2 regions of the Saccharomonospora amisosensis genome follow, and region 2 is predicted to be linked to the other one. Evidence: riboswitches for the same ligand, from Rfam matches in the RefSeq annotation. Region 2 holds a riboswitch; the other holds the start of a gene.
The links. Region 2 has a riboswitch for S-adenosylmethionine ahead of thrC (threonine synthase). Riboswitches for the same ligand answer to the same signal wherever they lie in the genome.
Positions count from the first base shown of each region.

Region 1: another riboswitch for S-adenosylmethionine. It lies ahead of FHU38_RS04530 (methionine ABC transporter ATP-binding protein); the one in region 2 lies ahead of thrC (threonine synthase).

Region 1 is NZ_JAAOYM010000001.1:919,381-925,244, forward strand. Features, by position in the region: gene FHU38_RS04515 (TatD family hydrolase) at 1-588, shown strand, start outside; gene FHU38_RS04520 (resuscitation-promoting factor) at 901-2,277, shown strand; gene rsmA (16S rRNA (adenine(1518)-N(6)/adenine(1519)-N(6))-dimethyltransferase RsmA) at 2,304-3,152, shown strand; SAM riboswitch class I at 3,205-3,294, shown strand; gene FHU38_RS04530 (methionine ABC transporter ATP-binding protein) at 3,469-4,473, shown strand; gene FHU38_RS27900 (sensor histidine kinase) at 4,492-5,706, opposite strand; gene FHU38_RS04540 (4-(cytidine 5'-diphospho)-2-C-methyl-D-erythritol kinase) at 5,846-5,864, shown strand, end outside.
Region 2 is NZ_JAAOYM010000001.1:3,676,154-3,682,017, forward strand. Features, by position in the region: gene lepA (translation elongation factor 4) at 1-526, opposite strand, end outside; gene FHU38_RS17840 (class I SAM-dependent methyltransferase) at 638-1,237, shown strand; gene FHU38_RS17845 (VOC family protein) at 1,346-1,729, opposite strand; gene rpsT (30S ribosomal protein S20) at 1,993-2,253, shown strand; gene holA (DNA polymerase III subunit delta) at 2,309-3,289, opposite strand; SAM riboswitch class I at 3,400-3,532, shown strand; gene thrC (threonine synthase) at 3,546-4,811, shown strand; gene FHU38_RS17865 (ComEC/Rec2 family competence protein) at 4,991-5,864, opposite strand, start outside.

The DNA.
Region 1 (5,864 bases), 2.8 Mb from region 2:
ACCAAGGATTTCGGTGAGGCGGAGCGCTCTGAGATAGAACGCCTTGCCCGGGCACCAAGAGTGGTCTCGATCGGTGAGACCGGGCTGGACTACTACTGGGACTTCTCGCCGCCGAAGGCGCAGCAGGACGCGTTTCGCTGGCACATCGACCTCGCCAAGCGGCTGGACAAGCCACTCATGATCCACGACCGGGACGCGCACGAGGACGTGCTGCGGATTCTGGAGGAAGAAGGCGCACCGAGGTCGGTGGTGTTCCACTGCTTCTCCGCAGACGCCGACATCGCGCGCCGCTGCGTGGCACAGGGTTACCTGCTTTCGTTCGCGGGCACGGTCACCTTCCGCAACGCCCGAGCGCTGCACGAGGCAGCCAGGCTGGTTCCCGACGAGCAACTGCTCGTGGAGACCGATGCGCCGTTTCTCACCCCGCACCCGTTCCGGGGCAGGCCCAACGAGCCGTACTGCGCCGCCTACACGGTTCGTGGACTCGCCGAGTTGCGTGGCCAGGCGGTCGACGTGGTCGCGGAGGCTGTTCGCCGAAATGCCGAGCGGGTCTTCGGGCTGGGTGCGACTGAAGGGGCCGCGCGATGAACTCACCGTCACCGGGACGTTCACCGGCTGCGACATTCGGGTACGCGCACGCGTCCACAGGCGCAGTGACGAACCTCACTGGACTGCGGGGGGTGTTTGCGCAACCTCGCAGCCTTCGTTATTGTCCCGTGACCGTGTCGGGTGGTGACTTTGCGAGTCACCGCGCGGCCGGCCCACAGTCACGTCGGTGTACGTCGGGGAAGCGCCCTGCGGGGTGCTTGGGGCGGCGCTGACTGCGGGAGTCGGTGTACTTATGCGAAAGGGATCGACCCTGTGACTGGTAGACCTGGGCATGCGGGCGGCTCCACCGCCATGCTCGAGTGGCCGAGCGAGCTTGACGACCTCGACTTCTCGCCCGACCCGCAAGTCACGCGGCATGACGTGATGACGGCTCTCGGCCCCGACGCCGATGCCCTGATGTACGAGGCGGACGTCGATGTCGACGAGCTGATTCGGCTGATCAACGCCGAGACCACGATGCTCCCGCCGATCGTCCTTCCCGACGAGACGAGCGACCGTTCCGCTCGACCCGCGCAGGCGCTGGAGGAACCCAAGGACGGCCTCGCGAGCGCGGTCAGGACCTGGAAGAAGCGCTTCCTCAAGGGCGCCGTGCTCGCGGTGATGATCACCCTCACCGGCGGCGGGGCCGCGGCGCTGGCGATGAACAAGAGCGTCACGCTTGACGTGGACGGCGAGCGCCAGACCGTGCGCAGCTTCGGCGACACGGTGGGCGAGGTGCTCGAGGACGCGGGCATCACCGTCGGCGCTCACGACGCGCTTTCCCCTTCGCCGCAAGCAGCCGTCGGCGACGGTGGTGTCATCAAACTCGAGCGGGGCAGGGAGCTCACACTCGTCGTGGACGGCGCGGAGCAGCAGTCCTGGGTGCGCGCCACCACCGTCGGCGAGGCGTTGACCCAACTCGGGCTCGACGACCTGAACAAGCAGGGAACCTGGTTCTCCGCACCGGTCACCGGCGAGGTGCCACTCGAGGGAATGCGGCTGGAGGTCAAGACCCTCAAGCACATCACCCTCCTCGACGGTGGTGACAAGCCACGTGAGCTGACCACGAACGCCGTGAACGCGCAGGAGCTGATCAACGAGCTCGGGCTGAAGCTCGGCCCGGAGGACAAGGTCGAGAACGGGCTGGACTTCAAGCTTCTCGACGGCGCGGAGGTGCGCATCAGCCGCACCGGCGTATCCGTGGTGAATCGCACCGAGACCATCGAGCCACCCACCCGCTACATCGAGGACTCCGAACTCGAGGCGGGCAAGGAGATCGTCGAGAACCCCGGCAAGGCGGGCGAGATGGTCGTCACCTACCGGATCACCCAGAAGAACGGTAAGGAGATCGGCCGCGAGGAGATCTCCACCAAGATCGTAAAGAAGGCCGTGGAGCGGGTCGTCCGCAAGGGCACCAAGCAGCCACTGATCAGCGATGCCGGCGTGTGGGATTCCCTCGCGCAGTGCGAGTCCGGCGGCGACTGGTCCATCAACACCGGCAACGGCTACTACGGCGGGCTGCAGTTCAACAAGTCCACCTGGGATGCCTACGGCGGCGATCAGTACGCGGCCTACCCCCACGAGGCGACCCGTGAGCAGCAGATCGCTATCGCCACGAAGGTGCGCGACTCCCGTGGTGGCTACGGCGCCTGGCCGGCCTGCTCCTCGTCGCTGGGCCTGCCGCAATAGGTGCGGCCACGTTCTAGGCTGGCCCGGTGACCGAACCACCGGGCCTGCTGGGGCCCGCCGACGTCCGCCGACTCGCGGACGAGCTCGACCTGCGGCCGACCAAGAAGCTGGGCCAGAACTTCGTGCACGACGCCAACACCGTGCGGCGCATCGTGGAGTTGGCCGAGGTCGGTCCTGGCGATGTGGTACTGGAGGTCGGTCCCGGTCTCGGCTCGCTGACCCTTGGCCTGCTGGGCAGTGGCGCGCAGGTGATCGCCGTGGAGATCGATCCGGTGCTGGCGACACGCCTGCCGGTGACGGTGCGCGAGCGTGCTCCTGGCGCGTCCGACCGCCTTACGGTGCTTCGGGCCGACGCGCTCGGCCTGCGCGCACGGGACATGCCGCGACCGCCGACCGCGCTCGTGGCGAACCTGCCGTACAACGTTGCCGTTCCCGTGGTCCTCCACCTGCTCTCGGAGCTGCCGTCGATGGGCCACGGGCTGGTGATGGTGCAGACCGAGGTGGCCGACCGGATGGCCGCACGACCGGGGAGTCGGGTGTACGGGGTGCCAAGCGTGAAGCTCGCCTGGTACGGCAGGGCGCGCAAGGTGAGCGCCGTCAGCAGGTCGGTGTTCTGGCCGGTGCCGAACGTGGATTCCGCACTCGTGGAGTTCGAGCGGCGGCCACCGCCGGCCCGCGTGGATCGCCGAGGAGTTTTCGAGGTCGTGGACGCGGCGTTCTCGCAGCGGCGAAAGACGTTGCGCGCCGCGCTGGCCGCGTGGGCGGGTTCGGCCGACCGTGCGGCCGAACTCCTCACGGCGGCCGGAATCGACCCGCACAGCCGTGGCGAGCAGCTCGGTGTGGAGGATTTCGCCGCCATTGCGGCAAAGGTGTGATCCTCGCTGCCGGCCTTGCTTTCGCCGCGCCGAGTCAGGTGTACTTTGTGGGCATCCATCCCGAGCGACCGAGAGACCTGGCTCGCCGACGTCGCAGCAACCACCCCACCGGGGCAGGTGCTACCGCCAGGACCGATGGAGGACTTGTGTATCGCTCCCGACTCCTGACAAGGCGCCGAGTGGTCGACCAGGGTCGTCGCACGGTGTGTGCGTGTCGTCGCCACATCGCCCTCGTCTGAGCTCATTTCGATCCGATTCGTTCGCGTCCTTCGGACGCGCCCTCGTCCTGCGCCTTCAGTTGCTTTGGAGCCTTTTCGTGATCACCGTCGAGAACGTCAGCAAGTCATTCCCAGGGTCCCCGGCGCCCGTCGTGGCGCTTCGCGACGTGAGCCTCAATGTGGACGCGGGCTCGCTGTTCGCGGTGGTAGGCCCCGCTGGGGCAGGCAAGTCCACGCTCGCCCGTTGTGTCGCGTTGCGGGAACGACCGGATCGTGGGGTCGTGCGCTTCGACGGCATGGCCATCAGCAAGCTGGACGGTCGCCGGTTGCGGGACGCCAGAAGGCAGGTTTCGGTGGTCGACCCCCGGTTGCGGCCTGAGCGCACCGTCGCGGGCAACGTGGCGGCACCGCTGGAGCAGCTCGGTGTCGACGCGCCAAGACGGCGCGGCCGGGTCTCGGAACTGCTGGACCTGGCCGGGCTCACCCGCCGCGCCGCGCAGTTGCCGGACCAGCTGGCCTCGGGACAGCGTTGCCGGGTGGCGGTCGCCAGGGCACTGGCGACGAACCCCGCCGTGTTGCTTGTCGACGACCCGACCGGTGCGGTTGAAGCTGAGGAGTCGGGTGCGGTGCTCACGGTGCTGGACCGGGCGCGCGCCGAGTTGGGTGTCACGGTGCTGCTCACCACCCGCAGCGCCGCGGACGCTCGCAGGGTCTGCGACGATGTCGCGCTGCTGGAGCGGGGCGAGGTGGTCGAGACCGGCAAGGTGCTGAGCTTGCTCGGCAAACCCGGCAGCAAGGTCGCGGACGCGCTGCTGCCCCCGATCGAGACGACGCGAGCTCAGGTGGCGCAGTACGACCTGGCAGTGGACGTGGTGCTGATCGGGTTCGCCACCATCGGCGCACTGCTTTCCGAGGCGGCTGCACGGTTCGACGTCGAACTGGCCACGATCGGCGGTGGTATCACCCGGATCGGCGACACGCCCGTGGCCCGGTTCCGGCTCGGTGTGCGCGGCCAGCGTGCCGACGCGTCGCTGGCGTGGATCGTCGAGCGCGGTGCTCACATCACTCACACCCTGCGGGGGCTGCGCAACCTGGCCGCGTGATGCCGCCGCGCCGCAGGCTCAGCTCGCTGTCGCCGCGTCCTGCTCGGTTCTGCTGCTGCTGCGCTGGGTTGTGGGGAGTGTGACGACGAAACGGGCGCCCGGATCGGCGGGCTCGTAGCGGACGTCGCCCCCGTGCGCCTGGCACAGTTGCCGCACGATCCACAGCCCCAGCCCGACCGACTTTCCGTTGCGGTGACTGGTGAATCGGCCGAACAGTTGGGGCAGCACTTCGTCGGGGACACCGGGGCCGTAGTCGCGGAAGGCGATGTTGAGCCAGCCTTCTTCGGTGCTGGCGCTGATATGCACCGGGGGTCCGGCATGCCGGATGGCGTTGTTGCTGAGGTTGAACACGATCTCTTCGAACCGCTCGGAGTCCAGCTCGGCGACGAGGTCGCCGTCGATGTCCACCGTGGCCTGGTTCGCGGGAAGGTAGTTCAGCGCGCTCTCGACCGCCTCGCGGACGTTGACCTCATCGATGTCCAGGCGCAACGCCCCGGTGGTGTCGACCCGCTCCAGGTCGAGCAGGCCGGTGGCCAGCTTGGTGATGCGATGTGCCTGCCGTTGCGCGGTTTCGGCGATGGTGTGGCGTTGCGCTTGGGGTAGGTCTTCGTCGGCCAGGGTCTCGACCGCCAGCTCGAGCGCGGTGAGGGGTGAGCGTACGTCGTGCGCGAGCGTCGCGGTGAGCGCGGCCCGCCACTGCGCCACCCGGTCGAGTTCGTCGCGGGTCCGCTCGATGGAGTCCACCTGCCGGGCCACCAGCTCGGCGACACCGATCATGACTGGCAGGAGCATGAAGGCCAGCCCGATGACGACGTTGAGGTCCTGGGTGAGAGCGAGCCCGGCCACGAATCCCGCCGCCGCGAGCGGCACTACCAGTGCCCTGACCCAGCCGGGAAAGTGCAGGCCCAACCACACGAGCATCACCAGCAGGAATGGTGCGGTGACCATCGAGTAGGCGCCGAAGCCCCACGTGGTCACGGTGATGCCGGGAATGCCGAATACGAAGGTGACGGCGGGCAGCAGCGGGTTCCAGCGCTGCCACGGCAGCAGCCACAACACCGGAACGATCACGATCGTGCCTATCCCCGCCACCAGCAGGGGCAATCTCGCCCCTGGGAACGCGACGGAGCCGATCACCGCGAGCGCGCCGCCAAGCAAGGCGATCACGCTTGCCTGGCGTGTCGCGCAGACCGGTCCGGACCCCCAGAACTGAAAATCGCGCTTCGTCGGCACAACGGTGACTGTAAGGGCTTGTGGCCAACCACACAGTTCGACGTGTGTGCGCCGTCGGGTGTCGTTGTGGCTCGGCCGCGCGCCCCGCGTTGCCGCTGGTGGCCCCTGCGCCTTGAGCGCGGCAAGTAGGCTGGTAGCCGTGCTTGCCGTCGTTCCGC
Region 2 (5,864 bases):
CCGAGACCCGCAGCACGTCGCCGGGCTCGCAACCGATGATGTGCGCCAACTCGGCCGCGTACTTGTCGGGTTCCGCGGCGGGCAGGTCGATCTTGTTCAGCACCGGGATGATGTGCAGGTCCTTCTCCAGCGCGAGATACAGGTTGGCCAGTGTCTGCGCCTCGATCCCCTGAGCCGCGTCCACCAGCAGGATCGCGCCCTCGCATGCCTCGAGCGCCCGCGACACCTCGTAGGTGAAGTCGACGTGGCCGGGGGTGTCGATCAGGTGCAGGACATGGTCCTCCTCGCCCAGCCGCCAGGGCAGCCGCACGTTCTGCGCCTTGATCGTGATGCCTCGCTCACGCTCGATGTCCATCCGGTCGAGGTACTGGTCCCGCATCGACCTCGCCTCGACGACGCCCGTGAGCTGCAGCATCCGGTCGGCCAGGGTGGACTTGCCGTGGTCGATGTGCGCGATGATGCAGAAGTTCCTGATGAACTCCGGGGGCGTGAAGGTGGTGTCGGCGGACGGACGCTTCTGTGTCACTCGGTACCTCGGGTCGTTCGCGGGCGATAGCTCCATGTTCCCATGCCCCGGTGGCGGCAATTCCGGGTCATCCCCGATGCGAGCCGCTCGCGGTCGTGCTGATCTCGAAGAATGAGTTCTTTCGCAGACGTGCTCGACCGGACGTTCGGACACCCGCGCGGCCTGCTCGGCAGGCTCGGCGGCGCCGTCATGGCACGTGGCAACGCCGCGACGGAACGTCACGTGGTGTCGGTGGCCAACCCAGCGAGCGACGAGACCGTGCTCGTGATCGGGCCGGGACCGGGTGTCGGCCTTCGTGCGGCGGCGCATCGTGCCCGGCTGGTCATCGGGGTCGACCCGGCCGAGGAGATGCTTGCCATGTGCCGTGCCAGGTGCTCGGAAGCGGTCGAACAGGGCACCGTGGAGTTGCGTGCGGGCACCGCCGCCGCCACGGGGCAGGCCGACGAGTCCGTTGACGTCGTACTGAGCGTGAACAACGTGCAACTGTGGGACGACCGGGACGCCGCGCTGGTCGAGTTGCTGCGCGTGCTTCGACCCGGCGGCCGCCTCGTACTGTCCGCGCACGAGAGGTGGCTGCCGGTACCACGCCAGGAACTGGGTGCCGAGTTCGAGGCCGAAGGCTTCACCGGCGTGCAGACCTGGGTGTGGCAGCCACCCGGCGTGGCGGCGAGCAGGGCTGCGCAGCTGCGCGCCTACAAGCCCACCCGGTGAGCAGGGAGGGCTCCTACCGTCGTGTTGCCGACCTTGCGCAGTGGCTTCGCGTGTCGCTGTGGTGTCGACGACCGCACCACTCGCACGCCGGTAACACACGTCGAGGTGTCACGCGGGTTCACGGACATCCACGCGCAGCGGGTGCTCGGCGGGAACCTCCACCAGCACGATGCGCGTGCCGTCGGGATCGCGGATCCAGGCCTCGTCGAGGCCCCAGGGCTCCCGCTTGGGCCCGGAGAACGGCTCCACGCCACGTTGCCGCAGTTCGGCGAGGGTCGCGGCCAGGTCTCTGACCTGCAGCCACAGTGCCATGTCGGCGGTGGGGCCTGCCTGGCCGCGCCCGACGATCTCCAGGAAGCCACCGCCGAGGAAGAACACCGTCCCTCCCGGGAACTCGCGATATACCGCCAGCCCGAGCGTGTCGCGGTAGAACGCGGTGGTGGCCTGCGGGTCCGTTGGATGCAGCAGCACCCGGCTACTCAGCACGTCCATGCGACTACCGTCTCACGCCGACGAGTGCATGTGGCGGAGACGCTCATCATCGAACCGGTCGGTCAACGGTGGCAGGCGACCGGGCCGCCGGCTGTACGGCTGCGGTGCCGAGGGGGTTGCATCATGGCGTTCACCTGTCACTTGTTAGGCTGGTCAACCGTCGCCGTGTGGCATTCCGCCAGGGAGGAAGCCCGGCCGAGTTCGGTCGGGGCCACGAGAACACGGCTCGGAGTTCTTCCGCCGAAACACGAAGGAGCGCCCGCGTGGCCAACATCAAGTCCCAGATGAAGCGCATCAAGACCAACGAGAAGGCACGTCTGCGCAACCAGTCGGTGAAGTCGGCGGTCAAGACCGCGATCCGGAAGTTCCGCGAGGCCGCGGACGCCGGCGACCGCGACAAGGCCCTGGAGTTGCAGCGTGTGGCCGCTCGCAAGCTGGACAAGGCTGCGACCAAGGGCGTCATCCACAAGAACCAGGCCGCCAACAAGAAGTCCGCGATGGCGCGCAAGGTCAACTCGCTCTGAGCGCCCGCATCGCCTCACCCCCGGTGACGTTGTCACCGGGGGTGAGTTTTGTGCGCTACCGGCGATGCCGTGCGGCCACGATGTCCAGCACGGCGCGCTCGACGGCGTAGTCGGGATCGGCGGCCGCGCCCTTCACCTCGGCATTCACCCGGGCGACAATACGCATGGCGGCCGCGAGACCGCTCGAACTCCACCCACGGGACTGGCCTTGCGCCTTGCGGATCTTCCACGGCGGCATACCCAGTTCACCGGCGAGCTGGTTCGGGTTACCCCTGCCCGCCGCTGACACGCGGGCGATGGTGCGCACGGCGTCGGCCAGCGCGTCGGCCACCAGCACGTGTGGCACGCCGATCTGCTGCGCCCACCGCACCGACTCCAGCGCGGCCGCCCGATCACCGGAGACTGCCTTCTCTGCCACCAGGAACCCGGTCACGTCGGCCTTGCCTCTGTGATACCGACGCACCGCCGCTTCGTCGATCGACCCACCGGAGTCCGCAACGAGCTGTGCCGCGGCCGACGCCAGCTCACGCAGATCCGAGCCGACCGCGTCGATCAGCGCGACGACTCCGCCCGCGTCGATCCGCCCGCCCGCCCTGCGCACCTCGCCACGCACGAAGGCCTCACGCTCGGCAGGCTTGGTGATCTTGGCGCACTCGGTCACCACCGCCCCAGCCTTTCGCAGCGCGGCAGGCAGCGACTTGCCTGCCTTGCTTCTGCCACCTCCGCTGTGCAGGACCACGAGCACCACGCCGTCCACGGGGTCCGCGACATAAGCCAGGATCGCGTCGGCGATCTCCTGGGAGCTGTCCTGTGCCGTGTCCAGTACGACCACCCTGCCCTCGGCGAACAGCGATGGGCTCACCAGCTCGGCCAGGCCGGATGGGGTGAGGTCCGATACGCGCATTCGGGTGATGTCGGCAGCGGGGTCGGCCAGGCGTGCCGAGTCGAGCGCCGCCCGCACAGCCCGCTCGACAAGCAGTTCTTCGTCACCGAGCACGAGGTGCAGCGGCGCTGGAGTAGTGGCTGGCGCGGTCACGACTCGATCCTGCCACGGTGACCTAGCCCGCATCGGCATGGCAGGAGCTGATCGACATGCCGTAAGGTGTGAGCCGAACCGCGCGGCCCGGCCGGCGGACAACCGAATACCGCTCATCCAGAGGGGCAGAGGGAACGGCCCGAAGAAGCCCCGGCAACCGGCGTCAGCCTGTCATCTCGATTCCGCGAGGTAGCTGGCGATCACGGTGCCAATTCCGACCCGTACCCGCGGGACAGATGAGGAAAGGAACCTCGCGATGACAGCAGCCGTCGAAACGACCACCACCGGCCGCGCCGTGGATCTCGGCCCCGCCGTGGAGCTCGTCTCCAAGGAGGAAGGCCACCGCCAGCCACTCGCCCCCGAGTTCGTCTCGGCCGAGGACTTCTCGCCGCTGGAGGTTGCCTACGACTTCGGCAGGGTCCGCCGGGAGGACATCGAGGCGGGCCCGCGCAACATCTGGCGCTACAAGAAGCTGCTGCCGGTGCCGTCGAACGTGGAGGAGATCCCGAACACCGAGCCTGGGTGTACCCGGCTGGTTCGAGCCGACCAGTTGGCGAAGGCGCTGGGTGTCCGACGCATCTGGGTGAAGGACGACACCGGCAACCCGACGCACTCGTTCAAGGACCGCGTGGTGGCCGTCGCGCTGGCCGCCGCGCGCGAGTTCGGCTTCGACACTCTCGCCTGCCCCTCCACCGGCAATCTGGCCAACGCCGTGGCCGCCGCGGCGGCCAGGGCGGGCTGGCGATCGGTGGTGCTGATCCCGTCCTCGCTCGAGCGGGCCAAGATCCTCACTACCGCCGTGTACGACGGCGCTCTCATCGCCGTCGACGGCAACTACGACGACGTGAACCGGCTCGCGACCCAGCTCGCCGCTGAGCACGAGAACTGGGCTTTTGTCAACGTCAACGTGCGGCCCTACTACTCCGAGGGCTCCAAGACCCTCGCCTTCGAGGTTGCCGAACAACTCGGATGGCGCCTGCCCGAGCAGATCGTCGTACCGATCGCGTCAGGCGCACAGCTGACCAAGGTCGACAAGGGTTTCCGCGAGCTCGGCGAGCTCGGCCTCGTCGAACCGACGCCGTATCGGGTCTTCGGCGCGCAGGCCACCGGTTGCTCGCCGGTCTCCGCCGCCTTCCGGGACGGCCACGATGTCGTGCAGCCCGTGCGGCCCGACACCATCGCCCGTTCTCTGGCGATCGGCAACCCCGCCGACGGCCCCTACGTTCTCGACACCGTCCGCCGCACCGGCGGTGCCATCGAGGACGTGACCGACGAGGAGGTCGTCGAAGGTATCCGGTTGCTGGCTCGCACGGAGGGCATCTTCACCGAGACGGCGGGTGGGGTGACCGTGGCAACCGCCAAGAAGCTCATCGAGGCCGGGAAGCTCGATCCCGACGCCGAGACCGTGCTGTTGATCACCGGCGACGGCCTGAAGACCCTCGATGCCCTCGAGAACCGCATCGGCCCCAAGGCCACGGTGGCCCCCAACGCCGCCGCGGTGCGAGAGGTGCTGGGCGAGTAAGGACCCGACAACACCCGTTGAGGCACGCCCTCCGGCATGGCCTCCCCGGACACGGCTTTGCCCGCAATGAGCGGCCCTCTCCGGCTAGGGCAGCGGCCGTCTGGCAGGGCAGCCGTCCCGGCGAGCACCACGCGGCCCCTCCGGTCTTTCAGGCCGCCCGGTGAGCGGCAGCCCACAGATCACCGGGATTGACCACGCCGCACCACAGCCGGTTGCCCGTCGATACCGACAATCGCCGTGTCACCTCCGGTGTCCGTACGGGCGATGAGTGCACCGCGACTCGCGGCATCGCGCAGCGTGCCCGGGTTCGGGTGACCGTAGGTGTTGTCCGCCCCCACACTCACCAGCGCGATTCCGGGTGCCACCGCCGAGAGAAACGGCGGAAGGCTGTACCGGCTGCCATGGTGAGGGATCTTCAACACCTCCGCACGCAGATCCGCTCCGGAAGCGAGTAGGTCCGCCTGCGCGGCCAACTCCACATCCCCGGTCAGTAGCACCCGACCCGCCGCCGTTGTGGCGCGTAGAACCACCGAACTGTTGTTGACCTCCGTTCCGTCGTCGCCTTGCTCGGAGGGGACATAACGCGGCCCTAGGACGTCCAGCCGCAGTCCCGGCCAGCTGAGCCGATCGCCGATGCCGACTCGCACCACTCGGGTGCCATGTGCCGAAGCTCGGTCCACGACATCGCGCCATACCCAGTCCGGGGTCCGGCCGGGCCCGACGGCGATCGCCCCAACCGCCCGGCCGTCGAACACCGCCGCCAACCCACCGACATGGTCGGCGTGCAGGTGACTCAGCACCACCAGCGGTATCCGTTCGACACCGAGGCGGTCCAGACACCGGTTCATCGGCCCTGGCTCCGGTCCGGTGTCCACCACCACGGCCCGGTCCTGTTCCCCTGTCGCGAGCACGATGCCGTCGCCCTGGCCAACATCGCACGCCACCAGTACCCAGTCACGCGGCGGCCACGGCGACGCCACCAGCCGCGCCGGGATTAGCAGCAGCAACGCGACAAAAGCCACCACGAGCGCGGCGCGCACACCCCGGTGTCTC